Regions from separate parts of the Massilia litorea genome, predicted to be linked through region 1. Evidence: predicted binding sites of a transcription regulator. Region 1 holds the regulator's gene; the other holds the start of a gene.
What was found. The regulator FliA, encoded in region 1, starts transcription of late flagellar genes. The targets are predictions, from matches to a motif close to CTAAAGTTTNNNNNNNNNNNGCCGNTA.
Positions count from the first base shown of each region.

Region 2: a site for FliA is predicted at 3,544-3,570, ahead of LPB04_RS22635 (flagellar protein FliT). Genes of this name have one in related genera too.

Region 1 covers NZ_CP062941.1:2,456,935-2,468,044, forward strand. The annotation lists gene flhA (flagellar biosynthesis protein FlhA) at 1-282, shown strand, start outside; gene flhF (flagellar biosynthesis protein FlhF) at 494-1,960, shown strand; gene LPB04_RS10915 (MinD/ParA family ATP-binding protein) at 1,953-2,780, shown strand; gene LPB04_RS10920 (RNA polymerase sigma factor FliA) at 2,796-3,524, shown strand; gene LPB04_RS10925 (flagellar motor protein) at 3,506-4,249, shown strand; gene motD (flagellar motor protein MotD) at 4,251-4,982, shown strand; gene LPB04_RS10935 (hypothetical protein) at 5,049-5,540, shown strand; gene LPB04_RS10940 (M35 family metallo-endopeptidase) at 5,598-6,689, opposite strand; gene LPB04_RS10945 (M35 family metallo-endopeptidase) at 6,932-7,945, opposite strand; gene LPB04_RS10950 (flagella synthesis protein FlgN) at 8,097-8,564, opposite strand; gene flgM (flagellar biosynthesis anti-sigma factor FlgM) at 8,571-8,876, opposite strand; gene flgA (flagellar basal body P-ring formation chaperone FlgA) at 9,027-9,719, opposite strand; gene flgB (flagellar basal body rod protein FlgB) at 9,880-10,302, shown strand; gene flgC (flagellar basal body rod protein FlgC) at 10,305-10,706, shown strand; gene LPB04_RS10975 (flagellar hook assembly protein FlgD) at 10,712-11,110, shown strand, end outside.
Region 2 covers NZ_CP062941.1:5,037,432-5,048,541, reverse strand. The annotation lists gene LPB04_RS22650 (RNA-binding S4 domain-containing protein) at 1-79, opposite strand, end outside; gene fumC (class II fumarate hydratase) at 166-1,560, opposite strand; gene LPB04_RS22640 (FimV/HubP-related protein) at 1,646-2,854, shown strand; gene LPB04_RS22635 (flagellar protein FliT) at 3,213-3,494, opposite strand; gene LPB04_RS22630 (M1 family metallopeptidase) at 3,767-6,394, shown strand; gene LPB04_RS22625 (M13 family metallopeptidase) at 6,433-8,496, shown strand; gene LPB04_RS22620 (class I SAM-dependent methyltransferase) at 8,500-9,156, shown strand; gene LPB04_RS22615 (CsbD family protein) at 9,191-9,367, shown strand; gene LPB04_RS22610 (IS1595 family transposase) at 9,494-10,450, shown strand; gene LPB04_RS22605 (IS1595 family transposase) at 10,549-11,110, shown strand, end outside.

The DNA of each region.
Region 1 (11,110 bases):
GACAACCGCCTCGAGCGCCTGCTGATGCAGGCCCTGGGCGCGGGCGGCGACGGCACCGGCATTGAGCCGGGCCTGGCGGACACCATCGCCCAGCAGGCGCACAATGCGGCGCAGCAGCAGGAGGCGATGGGGCATACGCCGGTGCTGCTGGTGCCGGGTCCGCTGCGCGTGCTGCTGTCGCGTTTCCTGCGCCGCGCGCTGCCGCAGCTGAAGGTCTTGTCGCATTCGGAGATTCCGGAGACCAAGACGATTCGCGTGACCAGTTTGGTGGGCGCGGGCTGATCGCACCTTGAATCCGCGTGGGCTCTCCGAGCCCACGCCTTACGCACGCATCCGCGTGCCCAAACCGGCAATTTCTCCCTCTAAATCGAATTAACCCACTTTCCCCATCCTTTTCCCCCGATGCTTGCTCCACGGCATCGTCAATAATCTATCCCATAGACCGGCTGTGTGCGTGCCGGTACCAATCGAATAGAGCAGTGCGGAGAATAAGATGAATGTGAAGAAATTTACAGCGGCAACATCCCGGGAAGCCTTGCGCAAGGTGCGCGATGCGCTGGGACCGGACGCCGTCATCCTCTCGAACCGTGCCGTCGACGGCGTCGTCGAAATCCTGGCGCTGGACAACGACGATGTCGCCTCGCTCGCCGCCCCGGCGCACGGCACCGACATGGCCCAGCCGCAGCCGCGCCTGGACCTGAACGCCTTCGAGCCGGAGGCGCCTGCCTTCGTCAACCGCCGCGGCGCCGCACCCGCCGCCGCCACGCCGGAACAGATCTACGCCAGCCGCCGCGCGCCCCAGCCCGAGCCGGAATTCGCCGCCGCCTTCGCCGGCCGCCGCGCGCCGCACTCCGAAGACCACGAAGCCGACTACAAAGCCGAACACAGCTACGCCAACCGCCGCGCCCCGCAGCCCGAGCCTGCCTTCGACATGGCGGCCATGACCTCGATGATGTCGGCCGCGATCGCCCAGGCCAAGGAATCCGCCGCGCAGGAGATGAGCGGCATGATGAGCGAACTGCGCGCCATGCGCGGCATGATGGAGTCGCAGCTGGCCGAACTGTCCTGGAGCGGCACGCAACAGCGCGAGCCGCAGAAGGCGGTCGTACTGCGCGAGATGCTGGCCGCCGGCTTCTCGGCCTCGCTGTCGCGCTACCTGATCGACAAGATGCCTGCGAATAAGGATGCAGTCGAAGCGATGCGCTGGATCAAGACCGTGCTGGCCCGTAACCTGACGACGATGGCCGACGAAGACACGCTGCTCGACAAGGGCGGCGTGTTCGCCCTGGTCGGCCCGACCGGCGTCGGCAAGACCACCACCACCGCCAAGCTGGCCGCGCGTTGCGTGATGCGCCACGGCCCGGAAAAGCTGGCCCTGATCACCACCGACGCCTACCGTATCGGCGGCCACGAGCAGCTGCGCATCTACGGCAAGATCCTGGGCGTGATGGTGCACTCGGTAAAGGACGAAGCCGACCTGCGTATCGCCTTGAAAGAGCTCAAGAACAAGCACACCGTGCTGATCGATACCATCGGCATGTCGCAGCGCGACCAGATGGTTACCGAACAGGTCGCCATGCTGACCGGCGCCGGCGCCGACGTGAAACGCCTGCTGTGCCTGAACGCCACCTCGACCAACGAAACCCTGGCCGAAGTCGTGCGCGCCTACCAGGGCAGCGGCCTGCACGGCTGCATCATGACCAAGCTCGACGAAGCCGCCTCGATCGGCAACGTGCTCGACGTCGTGATCCGTCAAAAATTGAACCTGCACTACATCTCGAACGGCCAGCGCGTGCCGGAAGACCTGCACCTGGCCGACCGCGCGATGCTGGTCGACCGCGCCTTCCGCAGCCGCCGCGACGCGGCCAACCAGTTTGAAGATGCCGACCTGCCGCTGATGATGGCCCACACCGGCAAGGTGCACCAGGACGAGAGCCTGCGCGAGGTGCGCCTTGGCTAGTTTCGATTTCGACCAGGCCGAAGGCCTGCGCCGGATGCTGGCCGGCGCCCGGCCACGCGTCGTGACCTTTCTTTCCGCGACCCCGAGCGACGACAAGGGCGCGATGCTGGTCAACCTCGGTGCCTCGCTGGCCCAGGCCGGCAATGAAGTCCTGATCGTCGACGCCTGCCAGCGCGAGTATGGCGTGGCGCGCCGCCTCGAGATGGAACGCCACGTCAGCCTGCTGCAGGTGGCACGCCAGGAATGCGCGCTGAACCAGGTGGTGCAGACCGCTTCGCAAGGTTTCAACGTGGCGCTGCTGGCGCGCGACGGCCAGACCCCGGCAAGCGGCAGCGACGAGGCCCGCCGCCTGGCGAAAGCGTTCGACGTATTGGTGAAGAAGCAGGGCGGCATCGTTATCGTCGATGGCGAACTGAACCGCGATGGCGGCTTTGCCGTGCCGCGCCTGGCCGAGTCCGAAATCGTGGTGCAGGTGTCGACCAGCGCCACCTCGATCACGAATGCGTATGGCCTGATCAAACGCCTGGCCCAGGAATTCGGTCGCCGTCCCTTCGGCATCCTGGTCACCGGCGCAAGCGAGGCTGAGGCGAAAGTGGTTTACGATAATATGTCGGCAGCAGCAACTCGTTACCTTGCAGTAAGTTTGAGTTCGATGGGCTCGGTGCCGGCCGACGAATACCTGCACCGCGCCGCACGTCTCGGACGTTCGGTGGTGGATGCCTTCCCGCTGGCCGGGGCCTCGGTGGCCTTCCGCGAGCTGGCAGGGCGCTTTGCCTTGCCGCGCATGCGCCAGGGCGGTGGCGCGCATTTTGGTTCCTAAGAAAAAAGCACAAGCATGTATACCGTCAAAGGGAAAGCGGACAAGAACCATTTGCTCACCGAGCACGCCCCGCTCGTCAAGCGCCTGGCGCACCAGATGAAGGCAAAATTGCCGCCCTCGGTCGAGGTGGACGACCTGATCCAGGCCGGCATGATGGGCCTGCTGGATGCCATCAACCGCTACGAAGACAACCATGGCGCCCAGTTCGAGACCTATGCCGTGCTGCGCATCCGCGGCGCCATGGTCGACGAATTGCGCAGCAACGACTGGATGCCGCGCAGCACGCGTTCGACCATGAAGAAGGTCGAGACGGCCATGACCTCGCTGCAGCAAAAGCTCGGCCGTCCGCCGACCGAGACCGAAGTGGCGAAATCGCTCGACGTCTCGCTCTCGGACTACCAGGAAATGCTGTTCGAAGGCGGCGGCCACCAGCTGGTCTACTACGAGGATTTTCACGATGAAGACGGCAACGACAGCTTCCTCGACCGCTATGCGGTGGACGAGGACGATCCGCTGCGCGCCCTGCTCGACACCGACTTCCGCTCGGCCGTGATCGAGGCCATCGACAGCCTGCCGCCGCGCGAGAAGATCCTGATGGGCCTGTATTACGAAGAAGAGCTGAACCTGAAGGAAATTGGCGCCGTGCTCGGCGTGTCCGAGTCGCGCGTCTCGCAACTGCATACGCAAGCCGTCGCCCGCCTGCGCGCTTCGCTCAAGGAAAAGCTGTGGACTTCGCCAGCCTGATCGGCCTGGCGCTGGCGCTGGCCGGTCTGGTCATCGGGCATACGCTCGACGGCGGGCGTTTCGCCTCCCTGATCCAGCCGGCCGCGTTCGCGATCGTGGTGGTCGGCACCTTCGGCGCCGTGCTGCTGCAATCCGAAGCGCGCGCCTTCCGCCGCGGCATGCACATGCTGCGTTGGGTCTTCTTCCCGCCCAAAAGCCGGCGCCAGCCGCTCGCGCGCGAGATCGCGCTGTGGAGCCATACGGTGCGCCGCGAGGGCCTCCTCTCGCTCGAGCAGTACATGGCCACCAAGGATTTGTTCGTGCAGAAAGGCCTGCGCCTGGTGGTCGACGGTATCACGCCCGAGAAGATCCGCGGGCTGCTGGAAACCGAAGTCACCGCCATCGAATTCGCCGAACGCCAGGCCGCGCGCATCTGGGAATCCGCCGCCGGCTACGCGCCGACGATCGGGATCCTGGGCGCCGTCCTCGGCCTGATCCACGTGATGGAAAACCTGAGCGACCCGTCGCGCCTCGGTTCCGGCATCGCGGTCGCCTTTGTCTCGACCGTCTACGGCGTCGGGCTGGCGAATCTCTTTTTCCTGCCGGTCGGTAACAAACTGAAAGCCATCGTCTCGGACCGGGTCGCGCAATACGAAATCCTGACCGAAGTCTTCCACGACCTGGCGAGCGGCAACCACACGCGCGTGGTCGAGGAACGCGTGGCCAGCCTGCTGGCGAAGCGCTGACATGGCGCGCAAGCGTTACGACGACGAGGAAACCGAAGCGAGCCACGACCGCTGGCTGATTTCCTACGCCGATTTCATTACGCTGCTGTTCGCCTTTTTCGTCGTCATGTACGCCATTTCCGTGGTCAACACCGGCAAGTACAAGGCGCTGTCGGATGCGCTGGGCGATGCCTTCGGCGGCCGTCCCGAAGTGCCGCAGGCCGGCTCCACCATCGAACAGCTTCCCCTGACCAACCTGATCGCGCGCAAGCGGCTTGATGCGGCGCGGCGCGAACGCGAGCGCCTGAACACGCTGGCGCGCGAGCTGAACGCCTCGCTGGCGCCGCTGGTAAAAAACGGGCAGGTGCGCGTGACCCAGACCGGGCGCGGCGTGACGGTCGAGATCAATGCGAAGGTCCTGTTCGAGGAAGGGCAGGCGGTACTCGGCAACGAGGCGCGTGCGACGCTGGGGACCGTGGCCTCCCTGCTGAAAAACGATCCGCATGCGATCCAGGTCGAGGGGCATACCGACAAGCTGCCGATTGCGAACTCCGCGTTTCCGTCGAACTGGGAACTGTCGAGCGTACGCGCAAGCAGCGTGGTGCGCCTGTTTATCGATAGTGGGGTTGCGGCCGAGCGCCTGACTGCGGTCGGGCATGCCGCCAATCAGCCAGTGGCGCCGAACACGGACGAAGCGGGCAGGGTGAGGAACCGAAGGGTGGCGGTGACCATATTGGCAGGCTCTTCAATGTAGGGTGGGCATGAATGCCCACCCTACGGTATCCCGTACAATGGATGACACAACCATATGGAGCTGACCATGCAGCGCAGACTGATTCTGCTGGCCGCATTGTGCGCCGCCAGCCTCTTGCCCGTGTTTGCGGGCGCTGCCGGAGAACCGACCGTGAGCGTAAAACACAGCATCGATGTCGTCACCCCGCCCGGCAAGGTGCTGGTCGAGCTGACCTTCATCAACCAGGGCACGATGACGGTCTGGATTCCGCGCGAACTGGCCACCGGGAAGGAGTTGACGGGGCCGCGTTTCGACGTGCGCGACGCCAGCGGCCGGCCGGTTCCCTACACGGGGAAAATGGTCAAGCGCGCCGCGCTCACGGGCGCCGACTACCAGCCGCTGGAGCCGGGGAAGATGCTGATGAATACGATCGACATCACCCACACCTATGCCTTCGCCAAGGGCCGGCACAACTACAACATCGGCTACACCGGTCCGGTGCTGGGCGACATCAGGCAACTCGACAAGCCGACTGAATTTGCCGCCCGCCCGGTCTCGTTCATTTCGAATCTTAAATAGGAAAAATCGGACCGGCAGGATTGTTCCTGCGGGTCCGATTTTTTTGATCCTTTCTTCTTAGTTCAGCGCCGGGGTGTTCTCGCCGAAGTATTCGTGCGAGTCGGCATTGTCGACGGCCAGGTCCGGATCGCTGATCGCCAGGCTGGCGGCGCCGCTCTGTCCGTAGACGTGGTCGTCCGTGCCGGCCACGACATTGAAGTGGCTCATCTCATGCACCAGGGTGCCGCCCTTCGAGTCGGTACCGGTCATCGGCGCCGTCCAGAAGGCCTTGCAGACATAGATGCGGTAGGGCTGGGTCGGATACACGTAGGCGTAGTAGTTCTGGTTGCAGCCGCAATCGACGACGACCGACTTGGTGTCGAAGGCGTCCTTGATGGCCGTGAAGTGCGACTTGATGGTCGCCTGGCGGGTCGAGGTGACGGTGCCGAACCACTTGGTGTAGCGTGGGCCCATCGTCGCATTCGCCATGTAGGTGACGCCGCTGCCGGACATCGTTTTCGCGGCGGAGATCGCCGAGGCGATCGTGGTCTGCTGCGAAGCGGTGCACGAAGCGTAGCTCAGGCCGGCCGGGGTCACGGTGCCGCCGCCGCCGGGTTGCTTGAGCGCTTGCATGATCTCGGAGTTCGAACCGCGCGGCAGGCGGCCTTCGATGTAGAAGGAGGCCGCATCCGATTGCAGTTCGCCGATGTCGTTGGCGGCAGCGCGGCCGTTATTCGCGGGCAGGAACAGGTCCGGCGACGCGGTGCGGTAGCGGATCGCATAGTCGCCGCTGACGCTCATGTCGTACAGCGAGGACAGCTCGACCTTTACCGTGTGCGAGGCGCCGGGTTTGAGCAGGTAGTAGTCGGCCTGGGTCGGCTTGGCGCGCTTGATCAGGGCGCCGGTGTAGGCAACCTTCGCGCCGTCGCGCGTGATGTCGAACAGCGGGGCGGAGAGTCCGTCGAAGGGCGTGCGCGCCTTGAGCACGTATTGCGGGGTGGACGAGGTGTTGGTCAGGGTCACGTTGACGTAGACGTTGTCGCTCGCCCCGTGCATGGCCTTCTCGGGTGCCACGGTCACTTTCACACCGTTCGACCCTGCATGCGCGCCGACGGCGACGCCCAGTGCTGCGATACCGAATGCCGATTTCCAGATGCTGTTCCAGCTCATGTGTGATTCTCCGTATGTAGTTTGTCGTGGCCTTGTGGGCCATTCTTTTGACAAGTTTTCGCCCAAAACTTGACTTCAATCTAACGAAAACTCACCCCCATACTGATCAATTCGTGAACCGAGATCAATGCAAATCGGATGGTTTGTGGCGTCGCTTGGCTAAAAAGTCACAATGATGTAATTCCTTTACGCTGCGCTGGATTTCTCCAATCAGGCGTGCTAGCACGTATAGACGAGTAACGTTAATTCAGCGGCGGTGAGTTTTCGCCGAAGTATTCGTGGGAATCGGCATTGTTGACCGCACGTTGCGGCGCCGTGCGCGCCATTTCGGCCGCCGCCTGCTGGCCATACACATGGTCATCGGTGCCGGCGACCACGTCGAAATGGCTCATCTCGTGTACCAGGGTGCCGCCTTTCGAGTCGGTTCCCAGCAGCGGCGCGCTCCAGAAGGCATTGCAGACCCAGATCGTGTACGGCTGGGCCGGATAGACATAGGCGAAGTAATCCTCGTCGCAGGCGCAATCGACTTTCACGGGCCTGGTCTCGAATGCATCCTTGATGGCCGTGAAATGCTCCCTGACCGTCGCCTGGCGCGCCGCGTCGAGGGCGCCGAACCAGTTCGTGTAGCGCTGGGCCTGCTCCTTGCCGCCCGTCAGGTAGGCATGGCCGTTGGCCGCCATCGCGCTGCCGGCGGCGAGGGCGCCCGCGATCGTGTCCTGCTGGGCGTTCGAGCAGTGGGCATAGCTTAAGCCGCTACCCGCCGGTTCGGCCAGCAGCGGGGTGCTGGTCCCGCGCGGCAGGCGGCCCTCGATGAAGAAGACGGCCGTGTTCGAAGTGACGGCGCCGGATGCGAGGACGGATGCCGCCGCCGCGCCGCGGTAGCGCACGGCGTACGAACCGGTCGCCGCCATGTCGTAGGCGTTCGACAATTCGACGCGCGCGCTGCGGCTTTCGCCTGGCGCGAGCAGAACGGTGTCGGCCTCCCTGGGCGGCGCGCGTTTCACTTTGCGGCCGAGATAGCGCACCGGCTGGCCGTCGCGCGTGATCTCGAACAGGGCGGTCTCGGGTGGGCCGAAGGGCGTGCGCCCCTTGGCGATGCGCTCGGGCGCGGCGCCGGTGTTGGTCAGTGTCACTGTCACGATCACTTCGTCGCGCTTGCCGAGCGCGGCGCGTTCGGGCGTGATGGTGATGGCGATGCCGGCGTGGGCGGGCAGGGCGCTGGCGAGCAGCAGGGTGGCGATGGTGGTGCGGTGCATGGATTCCTCCGTCAGGTAATGACAATCAGGAATACTTTCCGCTTGTTATCTACGGGGAGTTTGCGTTGCGGCAAAGGTAGGCTTGGGCGACTGGACCCTGAAACGATAACGGCCGCATCAGCGGCCGTTGTCGAAGAGAGAAGGGGTTACTTTAGCCGACCACGAAGCGCCGCGACGGTGCGCTGCCGAAAGTCTGGCCTTTGGCGCCGTACAGCGTCGATTCGGGCGCCGCGGTCGGGGTGCGCAAGGCATTGAGCACGGTCTGGTTATGCGCCATCTGGCGGTTGATCAGCATGCCGTTGACGCGGTTCAGTTCCTTGGCCTCGGCGGTGAGGGCCAGCAACCCGGTCCAGGCAGAGCGAGCGGCCTCGTCGCCGTGGGCGGCCAGCCAGGGTTCCATGCCTGCTTCCGAGGTGAGGAAGCCGGCGTTGCCGAGCGCGCCATGGCGCTCGCGCGACAATTGCGCCAGCTCCTGCACCAGCGCCACCTTGCGTGGGGTGATCCCGGCCAGTCCGTCCGCATCCGCCGCCACCAGGAACTGCTGCTCCTGCTTCATCAATTCCACCAGCGCGGTCATGCGCTCGTGTTCTGCGGGGAGGGTGGCGTGCGGACGGGTCATGGGTCGTTATCGGTTGCGTGAGTGGAGCAGGTCGCGCACGGTGTCGAGCAAGCCGTCCGCGATTCGTTCGGAATTCACTTGGAACTGCCCATCGGCAATTGCAAGTTTGATACGTTCAACTTTCTTGGCATCGAAGACCTGGCTCGTGCTCGAGGTGCCGCCGGCGGCCTGCGCCTGCGACGACAAACGCACACTGTCGGTCTGTGCCGGGGCAGCAGCTGCCGCGGCCTTTTCGGCCTGCCTGGCATTGGCTGCCGTGGTATTCGGCAGCTGTTGGCTCTGGGCGCCTTTGAGGGTATCGTTAATTTTCACAGCATCATCCTTCTCTGTTCGGAGCAGGAACTCCGGGATCTGCAGTGTGTAACGGCGGTTCGCCGCCAAACTTTAGCGCAGATCGCAAATAAAAGATGTTTTTTTAAAAACAAGCCCGGCAGTGGCGCCCCCGACGCCACGCGCGCTTTTTTACAGTGTCACCTCGACGATGCCGCCATTGCGCGCCGTGCCGCTGATGATCGCCCCGCGCGGGGTGCGCACCTGTACGACCTGGCCCTCACCGGCGTTGCCGATCGCCTTGCCTTCGCCCGAAACCGAAAAATTTTCGCCGCGCGAGACGATGCGCACCGCCTGGTTTTGCTGCACCACCGGTTTCGATTTCAAGCTGTCCAGGCGCAGCGGCGTGCCGGCCGGCAGCGAGACCGTCGGCGTGCGGCCGATCGCCTGCGCCATATCCGTGATGATCCCGTTCGGCATGGCCGCGATATCGCCCTGCATTGTCGTCAGCTGGCCGGCGTCGATCGCCTGGCCCTGGGCCAGCGGCACGGCCGCGGTGACGTAATCGGCGACCACGCTCACCTGGGCCTGCAGGAACATCGTCCAGACGGGGGCCGTGCAACGCACGCCGACCGTGGTCTTGCCCCAGGGCCGGGCGCCCGGCTGCTGGAATGCTTCCGGCGCAGGGCAGGCGGCCAGCGACAGGCGCGGGTCGACCGCACCGATTTTCACCGTCACCTTGCCCGGCTGGCCGGCGCTTTGCGTTTGCAGGAAATTTTCGGCCAGCTTGCGCAGCGCGGCGCCATCCTGGCGCGCACCGCCCTGGGCCAGGGCCAGAGGCGCAGCCAGCAGTAAGAGTGAAAACAGCTTGAAATTCTTGAACATGGCGAACCAGCCCTTTCTCGATGGCTGCCATCTTAGGCCTCCTGATGCCACAGCGAAACTTTGAATAGGAGGGGGTTGGGGGTGCTTATCCTTCGATTGGCTTTTGTTGCTCAAACGTATGATTCACGCTGTCCCAACAAGAAATCAGCCCGGAGGCGGCATGATCGGCAAACTCGACAACTACCTACGCTTCAACGAAACCGCGCTCTCCCTGCGAGCCCAGCGCCAGGAACTGATCGCGTCCAACATCGCCAATGCCGACACGCCGAACTTCAAGGCGCGCGACATCGACTTCGCCAGCGCCATGCAGGGCGCGCTCGCCAAGGCGAACCCGGCCGCGGCGAATCCGCTGGCCGCCACCAACAAAGGCCACATCCAGCCCGCGGCCGACGGTAAAGCGCTGCCGGACGGCACGCCTGTCTTGTACCGCGGCGTGGTGCAGGGGGCAGTCGACGGCAATACGGTCGACATGGACGTCGAGCGCAACCAGTTCGCCGACAACGCGCTGCGCTACGAAGCGGGCATCACGATGATCAACCACCAGATCCGCGGCCTGATGGCGGCGATCCAGAACGGGCAGTAATCATGTCGCTCTTCAACATTTTCAACGTCTCCGGCTCGGCCATGAGTGCCCAGGCCCAGCGCCTGAACACGGTCGCCAGCAACCTCGCCAACGTCGACAGCGCCACCTCGAGTACCGGCGAAGCCTACCGCGCCAAGCAGGTCGTCTTCGAAGCGGTGCCGATGGCCACCGGCGGCACCGGCGTCAAGGTCAAGGAAGTCGTGAACGATCCGTCGCCTTTGAAACAGGTCTACGACCCCAAGCATCCGATGGCCGACGACAAGGGCTATGTCTCGATGCCGAACGTGAACCCGGTGGACGAGATGGTGAACATGCTGTCGGCTTCGCGTTCCTACCAGAACAACGTCGAAACGATGAATGCGGCCAAGAGCATGCTGCTCAAAACTCTCACCCTGGGTCAATAATCACCATGTCCACCGTTAATTCCGCCACCGGCGGCAGCACCTCGATCACCGACCTGATGTCGACCATGAACGCCAAGAAGGCGGACGCGGCCGACAGCGTCCAGGCCGACACCGACAAGTTCATGACCCTGCTCGTGACGCAGCTGAAGAACCAGGATCCGCTGAACCCGCTCGACAACGCCCAGGTGACCAGCCAGCTGGCCCAGCTGCAGACCGTGACCGGCGTGAACAAGCTCAACGAAACGCTGGAAACCCTGAAGTCGAGCTACCAGTCGAGCGAATCGATGCAGGCAACCAACCTGATCGGCCACGGCGTGCTGGTCGAGGGGAACACCCTGAAGCTCACCGGCGGCAAGTCGGTCTTCGGCGTCGACCTCGCCACCGACGCCGACAACGTGCAGGTG
Region 2 (11,110 bases), 2.6 Mb from region 1:
TATCGCACAGGCCGACCAGTTTCAGCAGCTGGTTGAGTTCGACGAACTCGGATGTCAGTTCGAAAGTTGTGTTTTGCATAATATACTTGGGTTAAATTGTGGGGCGCACGCTTGGGCTTGCCTCGACAGGGTCGCAGCAAGCCCAGCTTCGGCCGCAGGGAGTGCTTATTCCGGATCGGGACGCGTCATGTCGATCGGAACGATCCACTGGTCGAACTGTTCCTCGCTGACATGACCCGATTGCCGGGCCGCCTCGCGCAGCGTGATGCCCTCGTGCTGCGCATGCTTGGCGATCTGCGCGGCGGCATCATACCCGATGTGGGGCGCCAGCGCGGTCACCAGCATCAGCGAGCGTTCCATCAGTTCGCCGATCCGGGCGCGGTTCGGTTCGATGCCCTTGGCACAGTGCTCCTCGAACGAGCGCATGCCGTCCGCCAGCAGCCGCGCGCTCTGCAGGAAATTGTGGGCGATCATCGGCTTGAACACGTTCAGCTCGAAATTGCCCTGCGAGGCGCCGATCGTCAGCGCAACGTCGTTGCCGAACACCTGGCAGCACAACATCGTCAGCGCTTCGCACTGGGTCGGATTGACCTTGCCTGGCATGATCGAGCTGCCCGGCTCGTTTTCCGGAATCGTGATTTCCCCCAGGCCCGAGCGCGGACCGGAGGCCATCCAGCGCACGTCGTTGGCGATCTTCATGAGGGCGGTGGCCAGGGTTTTGAAGGCGCCGTGGCTTGACACCAGTGCGTCGTGCCCGGCCAGGGCCATGAACTTGTTGGGCGCCGTCTTGAATGCCAGGCCGGTGCGCGAACCGAGTTCGGCGGCGATGCGCGGGGCGAACTCGGGATGAGCGTTGAGGCCGGTGCCGACCGCCGTCCCCCCGGCCGCCAGCAACAGCAGGCCGGGCAGGGAAGCGCGGATGGCCTGCTCGGCGAACTCGAGCTGGGCGACATAGCCGGAAAATTCCTGGCCGAGGGTCAGGGGCGTGGCGTCCTGCAAGTGGGTGCGGCCGATCTTGACGATGTCGGCGAAGTCGCGCGACTTGACCGTCAGCGTGCCGCGCAGGCGCGCCAGCGCAGGCAGCACCTCTTTCGAGACCGCCAGCGCGGCCGCCACGTGCATCGCGGTCGGGAAGATGTCGTTCGAGGACTGGCCCATGTTGACGTGGTCGTTCGGGTGCAGCAGGCGCGCTTCGCCGCGTTCGCCGCCCATGATCTCGGAGGCGCGGTTGGCCAGCACCTCGTTCATGTTCATGTTGCTCTGGGTGCCGGAACCGGTCTGCCAGACGGCCAGCGGAAACTCGTCCGGATAGCGCCCCGCGAGCACTTCGTCGGCGGCGGCGATGATGGCGTCGGCCTTGTCGCGCGGCAGCTTGCCGAGCGAGCGGTTCACCGCTGCGGCGGCGCGCTTGACCTGGGCCAGCGCAGCCACCAGTTCCGGCGCCATGCGTTCGGTCGAAATGTGGAAGTGGTGCAGGGAACGCTGGGTCTGCGCGCCCCAGAGATGGCCGGCCGGAACCTCGATCGGGCCGAAACTGTCTTTTTCTATCCGGTTTTCCATAGGGTTTCCTGTTATTTGCGGGCTGGAGCTAAAGAGTGTATCCGAACACCCGTTAATTACGCTTAGGCTACAAATTCTTCCTGCCATGGCGCTGCGCACACACACCATCCTGTCGACATTCCTGCTTGCCGCCGCTGTGACGGCGGGCGCCGGCCATGCGGCCGAACTGGGCGAGGCCCAGGTGCGTTCGCATCTCGGGCAGGCGCTCGTCGCCGACGTCGAGCTGACCCTGCTCGACGACCCGGGCAGGCAGGTAGCGGTACGAGTGGCCAACCCGGACGTCTACCGGGGCGCGAACATCGCCATGCCGGCTGTGCTCTCCAGCCTCAACATGACTGTGATGCGCCGCGACGGCCGCCAGTTCCTGCATCTGACCTCGCTCAAGCCGGTAGAGAGCCGCCACCTGCACATCTACCTGGAACTGCTCGATGGCGGCCAGCGCAACGTGCGCCTGGTGACCCTGTGGCTGACGCCGGACCCGAGTCCGGCGCCGCCGCCCGTGCCTGAGGCACCGAAAGCGCAGGCCGAGCCGGCGCCACTTCCTGTTCCGGCACGCACGCCGGCTGCCGTTGCGCGTCCGGCCGCGGCCCTGCAGACGGGCGAGGAATACGTGGAAGCGGCGCCGGTCCGGCGCAAGGCAGCTGCGAAGCTGGTGGCAAAGGTGGCGCCCACCAAAAAACCGGTCGCTGCGCCGAAGCCGGTTCCTGAGGCGGCTGCGCAGGCGCCGAGCTGCGCGCCGCAGCCGTCGACCGAACACCTGGATGCCTGCGTGGCGCTTGGCGAAAAAAACGCCGCGCTGCGCCATGACCTGGCCAGGCTCGAGGACAAAGTCAAAACACTGCAGGGCGCGCCCGCCAAGGCGCACAGCGCCGGGACGCCTGCCGCGGTCCACCAGCCTGTTCCCGCCCCGGCGGCGAAGGAGGCCGAGAAGGACGCACCGAAGGGCGCGCCCCGCATCCAGCGCAAGCCGAAGAAGGTCGAACCGCCGGAGCCCGAGACCCCGTGGCTGCTGATCGGCGGCGCGGTCGCGGGCATTGCCGCGCTTGCCGGGCTGGTGCTGGCCCTGCTGGCGCGCCGCAAGCGTGCCGGCTTCGGCAAGATCCCGGCCGCGCACAAGCCGGCCAGGTTGCCGAAAGCGGGCAAGGAGAGCGCAGTTGCGGGCGAACCGAAGCCGCATTTCGTGGCGGCCGTGAAGGCGCGCCTGATGCCGAATCGCGGGAAGGACGCGGCCCCCGATGCCGCCGCAGCGGGCGACGAACCCGTCCTGACCGAGGTAGTTTCCCGGCCAGAATAAGCCGCGCACAATTGGTCTACACAAGCGGCATATTTGCGCTATACTGGGCTCGTTGGTTATCAAAACCACAAAACGAAACGGAGTCCGCGCAGCCACCACCGATAGCGTGGCGCGAGACACGGAAGTACGCCGCAAGGCGCCTGTTTCGGAAGCGGTCAGCCTGCCAACAGCGGCAGCGGACGCCGGATGCAACCGGCAAAAGAGGCAGCACCGGGTTTCCTGGTGTTGCTCTCCGAATTCATACGGACCCCGTCCGTAGCAAAAGGCGCCTTCGGGCGCCTTTTTGTTTGTGCGTGTTGTTATGCCGGGCATGAAAAAAGCGCCCGCAGGCGCTTTTTTGAAGACGGGGGAGGGCGGCTCAGTGCGCGCGCATCGCGCGGTCCAGCTGGCCCATCCAGGGTTCGGTCACGTCGCGCACGGCGCGGTCGTTGGCCATGATCTGCTTCAGCAGGTCGATCTTGCGCAGGCGCTTGGCGCCATCCAGGGCCGGCACACCGCTTGCCGTCGCGCTCGCCTGTACGGCGCATTGCACCTGCAGGCTGTCGAAACCCGTCCAGTCACCCGATTGCGCCGCCGCGGCCATCTTGCCCGTCAGGCCAGCAATATTTTCGTACATAGCGAGGACTTCGTTGGAGGTCATGTGGACACCGCGACAATTTTTTTCGGCCGGATTACCGGTTGTCCTCCTTTTACGGCAGAGCAGGCCGGAACTTTAGGGCTGTTTGCAAAAAGAATTGAATTTTTTTTCACCGCTTCGACAAGGGCGCGCCGTATTGCCGGGTTTTTGCATTCCAGCGCCTGTTTTCGCCGTCTGTCGCATTCCGCAGTCTCCGTTTTTCCGCTTCCCTTAGAGTGCGTGCTGGGTTGCTGCGCCAGGCGCGCCACCAACATAATAAGAGAGCAAGAGAGGAAATGATGAGACATCACCGAGCATTTGGCGCCGTTGCGCTGGCGCTGGCCGTCACCGCGGCCCGCGCCGAAGCCCCGTTTGCGTTCGCGGACACCCCCGGCAAGCTGCCGAAGGACGTGATCCCGCTGCTGTACGACGCCCATCTGGTGCCCGACATCGCAGCCGACACCTTCAAGGGCGAGCAGCGCGTCGAGATCGAGGTCCTGCGACCGACGAAACGCATCGTCCTGAATGCCGCGAATTTGCAAATCGAGGGCGCCACGCTGACTGGCCGCGGCCTGCCCGAACGCATCCTTGCGCCCATCCTCGACGAGAAACAGGAAACCCTGGCCTTCGAACTCGACGCGCCGCTGGCACCGGGACGCTACCTGCTCGGCCTGCGCTTTTCCGGGCAGATCAATCGCGAAGGACGCGGCCTGTTCCAGGTCGGCTACAAGGCCGGCGGGCTCGAGAAGAAACTGATCGCCACCACGATGGAACCGTCCGACGCCCGGCGCATGCTGCCGACCTGGGACGAACCCGCTTTCCGCGCGCGCTTCAAGCTGACGGTCGACGTCCCGGCCAGCTTCAAGGCGTATTCGAATACCCCGGTCGAGAAGCAGGAAAAGTTGGGCAACGGCCTGCAGCGCATCGCGTTTGCGCCGACGCCGAAAATGCCGAGCTACCTGGTGGTGCTGGTGGCGGGCGAAATGGAACGCGTGGCGGCGCGCCAGGACGGCGTCGAGATCGGCGTGGTGACCACCGCCGGCAAGCTCGGCTCGACAGCTTTCCCCCTGCAGGCCACGCAGGATCTGCTGCGCTACTACAACAATTACTTCGGCGTGCCGTATCCGCTCGCCAAGCTCGACCAGATCGCGATTCCAGGCGGCTTCAATGGTGCAATGGAAAACTGGGGCGGCATCGTCTACAACGAAGCCACGCTCCTCTACGATCCGAAAAAGAGCACGGAAGACACGAAGAAGCTGACTTTCGGGGTGAACGCCCACGAAGTGGCGCACCAGTGGTTCGGCAACCTCGTCACCATGGCCTGGTGGGACAACCTGTGGCTGAACGAAGGCTTTGCCTCCTGGATGGCTGCCAAGGCCACCGAACACTTCCACCCGGAATGGCGTCCTTACCTCGACGGCATCGCCGAGCGCGAGGGCGTGCTCAACCTGGATGCGCGCAAGACCACGCACCCGATCCAGACACGCATCGACAACGAAGAGCAGGCCGCGAGCGCCTTCGATTCCATTACCTATGTCAAAGGCCAGGGCTTCCTGCGCATGCTGGAAGCCTATGTCGGCGAAGACCAGTTCCGCAAGGGCATCCGCGCTTACATGGCCAGGCACGCCTATTCGAATACCACGAGCGCCGACCTGTGGACGGCGATCGAAAAGGCCTCCGGCAAGCCGGTGAGCAAGCTCGCGGCCGACTGGACCGCTCAGCCGGGCTACCCGCTGGTTTCGGTGAGCCAGGCCTGCGTCGACGGCAAGCGCCAGGTGACCTTGTCGCAGGAACAGTTCCGCCTGGATGAGCCGGCGCCGGAAGGGCGGCTGTGGAGCGTGCCGCTGCAAGTCGGCACCGTCAACGGCAAGGCCTGGTACACGCTGCTGGCGAACCGCAGCACCACCTTCACGCAGGGCGGCTGCGAGGGCACGCTGGTGGTCGATCCCTACAGCGTCGGCTTCTTCCGCATCCAGTACGACCGCGCCAGCTTCGATGCATTGGCGAACAATGCCGCGCGCCTGCCCGATCCGACGCGTTTGAAGCTGCTGCTCGATACCTGGAGTCTGGTGTCGGCCGGACGCATGCCGCTCGACAACTATACGCGCCTGGCGGCGCAATACCGCGACGAGCCGCGCCTGGCCGTCTGGGAATCGATCCTGTCGAACCTTGGCTCGCTGGACAGGCTCGCCCGCGGTGCGCCCGAGCAGGCGCTGATTCGCGGCTTCATTCGCAGCCTGGTGCAGCCGAAGTTCGACAAACTGGGCTGGGAACCGAAGCCTGGCGAATCGAGTGAAGACCGGCAATTGCGCGCGCTGCTGGCAACGACCCTGGCGCGCGCCGGCGACGAGCGCGCGATCCGGGAGGCGCGCCAGCGCTTCGCCCGGTTCCAGGCGGACCCGGCTTCGATCAGCCCCGACATGCTCGATTTCGTCGTCGTCACCGTGGGCCGCTACGCCGATCCCGCCACCTATGCTGCGCTGGCCAGGCTTGCGGCCACCGCCGGTACCGACGAGGAACGCAACCGCTTCGGCCGTGCGCTGACCCTGGTGCAGGATCCGGCCCTGGCCGCGAACGCGCTGAACATGGCGGTGTCGCCGCAGGTGCCGGCCAACCTGTCCACCCTCATCGTGGCCGGCGTCGGACGCGAGCATCCGGACCAGGCCTGGGAGTTCGCCCTGGCCCACCGCGACGCCTTGCTCAAGAGTGCCGACGCCGTCGGCCGCAACCGCGCGCTCGCTTCGGTGGTTGCCGGATCGTCCGACCCGCGTCATGCGGATATGATGGAGCAGTATATCGGCCAGAACTTCGGCCCCGACGCGCTGGTCGAAGCCCGTCGGGTGGGCAATGGCATCCGCGTGCGCGCCGCGCAAAAGGCGCGCCTGCTGCCGCAAGTGGGGGTTGCGCTCCAGGCAGCCCAATAATGATTGTTGCAGATATCGTTGATAAGCAAAGGAAAAGCATGAAGACTCGTTGGACCCTCACCAAGACCGCCGTCGTCCTCGCCCTCTGTGGCGGCAGCTTCGCGCACGGCCTTGCCGCCGCCCAGGAAGCGCAAGTCAAGGCGCCGATCGAAAAACCCGCGCCCGCCAAGAGCGCGAACATGACCGTGCTGCCCGGCGACGATTTCTTTACCTGGGCCAATGGCGACTGGCTGGCGAAGACCGAGATCCCGGCCGACCGCGGGTCCTGGAGCGCAATGGGCGCCCTGGCGGAGGACACGAATACCCGCATCGCGAAGTTGATCGAGGAATTGGGCGCCGACAAGAAGACAAGCGGCGAAGCGCGCAAGGTGGCCGACTTCTACGCCGCCTACATGGACGAGGCCGGCATCGAGAAGCGCGGCCTGGCGCCGATCAAGCCGATGCTGAACGCAATTGCCGGCATCAAGGACAAGGCGGCCCTGGTGCGCGCCCTCGGCGGCTCGATCCGCGCCGACGTCGACCCGCTGAACGCCACCAATTTCTTCACCGAAAACCTGTTCGGCCTGTGGATCGCGCAGGGCCTGACCGATTCCTCGCGCAACCTGCCGTATGTGCTGCAGGGCGGTCTCGGCCTGCCGGACCGTGCCTACTACCTGGAAAACAATGCGCGCATGGCCGAGCTGCGTACCAAGTACCAGCAGCACATCGCCGCCATGCTGAAACTGGCCGGGATGGACAGGACCGACGAGCGCGCCGCGCGCGTGTTCGAACTCGAGCTGGCGCTGGCGCAGACCCATGCCACGCGCGAGGATTCGGCGAACATCCAGAAGTCGAACAATGTCTGGACCCTGAAGGACTTCGCGGCCAAGGCCCCGGGCATCGACTGGAGCGCCTTCTTCAAGGCGGCCGGCATGTCCGGCCAGGACCGCTTCCAGGTCTACCACCCGACGGCGATCACGGGTGCGGCCAAGCTGCTGGCCGATGCCGACGTCGCCACCTGGCGCGACTATCTCGCTTTCCACAAGCTGAACCAGTACGCCAGCCTGCTGCCGAAGGCCTTCGCCGACCAGCGTTTCGAATTCAACGGCAAGACCTTGTCCGGCACACCGCAGCAGTCGGCACGCTGGAAACGCGCGCTAGGCGCCACCAATGCCGCGATGGACGAAGCCGTGGGCAAGGTGTATGTCGCCCGTTATTTCCCGGCCGAGAACAAGGCACGCGTGCAGCAAATGGTGGGAAACATCATCGACGCCTTCAGCCGCCGCATCGACAAGCTCGACTGGATGGCGCCGGCCACCCGCGCCCAGGCCCAGGCGAAAGTGAAGTCCCTGTATGTCGGCATCGGCTATCCGGAGAAGTGGAAATCGTATGACGGCCTGCGCATCGTCGCCGGCGACGCCTTCGGCAATGCGATCCGCGCCGAGGAATACCACTACCGGCAGGAACTGGCGAAACTCAAGCGCAAGCCGGACCGCACCGAATGGGCGATGCCGCCGCAACTGGTGAATGCCGTGAACTTGCCGCTGCAGAATGCATTGAACTTCCCGGCCGCCATCCTGCAGCCGCCGTTCTTCGACCCGAAGGCGTCCGACGCCGCCAACTACGGCGCGATCGGTTCGATCATCGGCCACGAGATCAGCCACAGCTTCGACGACCAGGGTGCCCAGTTCGACGCCCAGGGCCGCCTGCGCGACTGGTGGACGAAAGAGGACCTGGAGCATTTCAAGACCGCGTCCGCCAAACTGGTCGCGCAATATAACGCCTATAAACCTTTCCCGGACCTGGCCGTCAACGGCCAGCTGACGCTGAGCGAAAACCTGGCCGACCTGGCCGGGCTGGAGGCGGCCTACGACGCCTTCAAGACGACGGCCTCGGGCAAGAGTCCTGAGGCGGACAAGGACTTCTTCCGCGGCTTTGCCCAGGGCTGGCGCAGCAAGGCGCGCGAAGCCTCGCTGCGCCGCGGCGTGCTGACCGACGGCCATGCACCGGCCCAGTACCGTACCTATATCGTGCGCAACCTGGACGCCTGGTACAAGGCCTTCGACGTCAAACCGGGGCAGGAGCTCTACCTGGCGCCGCAGGAGCGTGTGAAGATCTGGTAAGCCATGACCGATAGCCTCGACGACATCTCCCGACGCACCCTCGCGCATTACGAACGCAATGCGCGCGGGTTCTTTGCCGGCACCATCGGCCACGACGTCAGCCAGAACATCGGCGCGCTGCTGGACGCGATCGAGGCGCCGGCGCCCTATACGCTGCTCGACCTGGGCTGCGGCCCGGGGCGCGATTTAAAAACCTTCAGGGAGCGCGGGCACCGCGCGATCGGGCTCGACGGCTCGGCCGAATTCGTCGCCATGGCGGCCGGGTACAGCGGGTGCGAGGTCTGGCACCAGGATTTCCTGCACCTGGACTTGCCGCCTGCCTTCTTCGACGGCATCTTCGCCAACGCCTCGCTCTTCCACGTGCCGAGCGCGGCATTGCCCGAGGTGCTGGCGGCGCTGTACGTCGGCCTGAAACCGGGCGGCGTGCTGTTCAGCTCGAACCCGCGCGGGCACAACGAGGAGGGGTGGAACGGGGCGCGCTACGGCAGCTATTACGATTACCCGACCTGGGAAGGCTTCCTGGTGGCGGCGGGATTTACTCCACTGCATCATTACTACCGTCCGCCGGGCCTGCCGCGCGAACAGCAGTCCTGGCTGGCGAGTTTGTGGCGTAAGCCAAATGTTAACCAGCGAACAGAGATGCGTGACAATCAGGCATAAGGTGGGGCTTCGCTTTCAACCGAAGAGGATTACCATGAACCAGGACCAGATCAAAGGCAAGGCCAAGGACATCGGCGGCAAGATTCAGGAAAAGGTCGGTGAAGCTGTCGGCAGCCGCCAGCAGCAGTCCGAGGGATTGTCTAACCAGGCCGAAGGCAAGGTGCAGGAAAAAGTGGGCGACGTGAAGGATATCGTCAAGGGTAACCGCTGATTTCCCGGTCTTTGGAAAACAAGCCGCGATTCGTCGCGGCTTTTATTTTGGCGCTGTTCGCGTTAAGTGTGGAATTTTCTTGAACGGCTGAGGTCCAACCCGGACTTCACCCGTGAGGAGGTTCGCATGCATGCACGCAAGTTCGAGCACTTCCTGAAGAACCTGGCCGCGCTGACCCGGCGCCAGCGCGAACGGCTGCTTGGCCTGCTGCTGCCGACGGTCAAGCTCGATCGGACGGTGGACGTCATCGAGCAGGCGAGCGCGCCACAACTTGCCTGTCCCGGTTGCGGCGCGCAGCAGTTTCACAAGCACGGCCGCGCCAACGGCCTGCAACGCTTTCGTTGCCGCGCTTGCGGACGGACCTGCAACGCGCTCACCGGCACGCCACTGGCGCGCCTGCGCCACAAAGGGCGCTGGCTCGATTACCTGGGCGGCATGCTCGACTCGCACAGCATCCGGCGCAGCGCCGCCCAGCTCGGCGTTGCCCGCGCGACCAGCTTTCGCTGGCGCCACCGTTTTCTCGCGCTCACTCAAAACGGCCGGCCCCAGCGCCTGGCCGGGATCGCCGAGGCCGACGAGATGTATGTGCTCGAATCACACAAAGGGTCCGGCTCGCTCGAGCGACCTCCACGCAAGCGCGGCGGAAAGGCGACAAAACGCGGTATTTCAAAGGAACAGATGTGCATCCTGGTCGCACGCGACCGGACCGGCCAGACGCTCGACTGGGTCCCGGGCAAGGGGCCTGTTACGCGGGCGCAATTGCACGAACATTTGAAAGTGCGCCTGGAGCCGGACGTGTTGCTGGTGACGGACGCCCATTCGGCCTACCGGCATTTCGCACGCGAAGCCGGTATCACCCATGAAGCGGTGAACTTGCAGGCGGGAATCCGGGTGCGCGGCGCGATCCACGTCCAGAATGTGAATGCCTATCACAGCCGCCTGCGCGGCTGGCTGCAGCCGTTTCGCGGGGTTGCCAGCCGTTACCTCGGCAACTATCTCGGCTGGCGCTGGGCGCTCGACGGCGCCCGTGTCAAGACGCCGGAGGCTTTGCTGCGAGCGGCAATCGGCATATTCCACACTTAACGCGAACAGCGCCTTTATTTTGGCGCTGTTCGCGTTAAGTGTGGAATTTTCTTGAACGGCTGAGGTCCAAATGAGACTTCACCTGAGAGGAGGTTCGGATGCAGGCACGCAAGTTCGAGCATTTCCTGAAGAACCTGGCCGCGCTGACCCGGCGCCAGCGCGAACGTTTGCTCGGCCTGCTGCTGCCAACGGTCAAGCGCGATCGGACGGTGGACGTCATCGAGCAGGCGAGCGCGCCCCGACTTGCCTGTCCCGGTTGCGGCGCGCAGCAGTTTCACAAGCACGGCCGCGCCAACGGCCTTCAACGCTTTCGTTGCCGCGCTTGCGGGAGGACCTGCAACGCGCTCACGGGCACGCCGCTGGCGCGCCTGCGCCACAAAGGGCGCTGGCTCGATTACCTGGGCGGCATGCTCGACTCGCACAGCATCCGGCGCAGCGCCGCCCAGCTCGGCGTTGCCAGCGCCACCAGCTTTCGCTGGCGCCACCGCTTTCTCGCGCTCACTCAAAACGACCGGCCCCAGCGCCTGGCCGGGATCGCCGAGGCCGACGAGATGTATGTGCTCGAATCACACAAAGGTTCCCGCTCGCTCGATCGACCTCCACGCAAGCGCGGCGGCAAAGCGACAAAACGCGGCATTTCGAACGAGCAGATGTGCATCC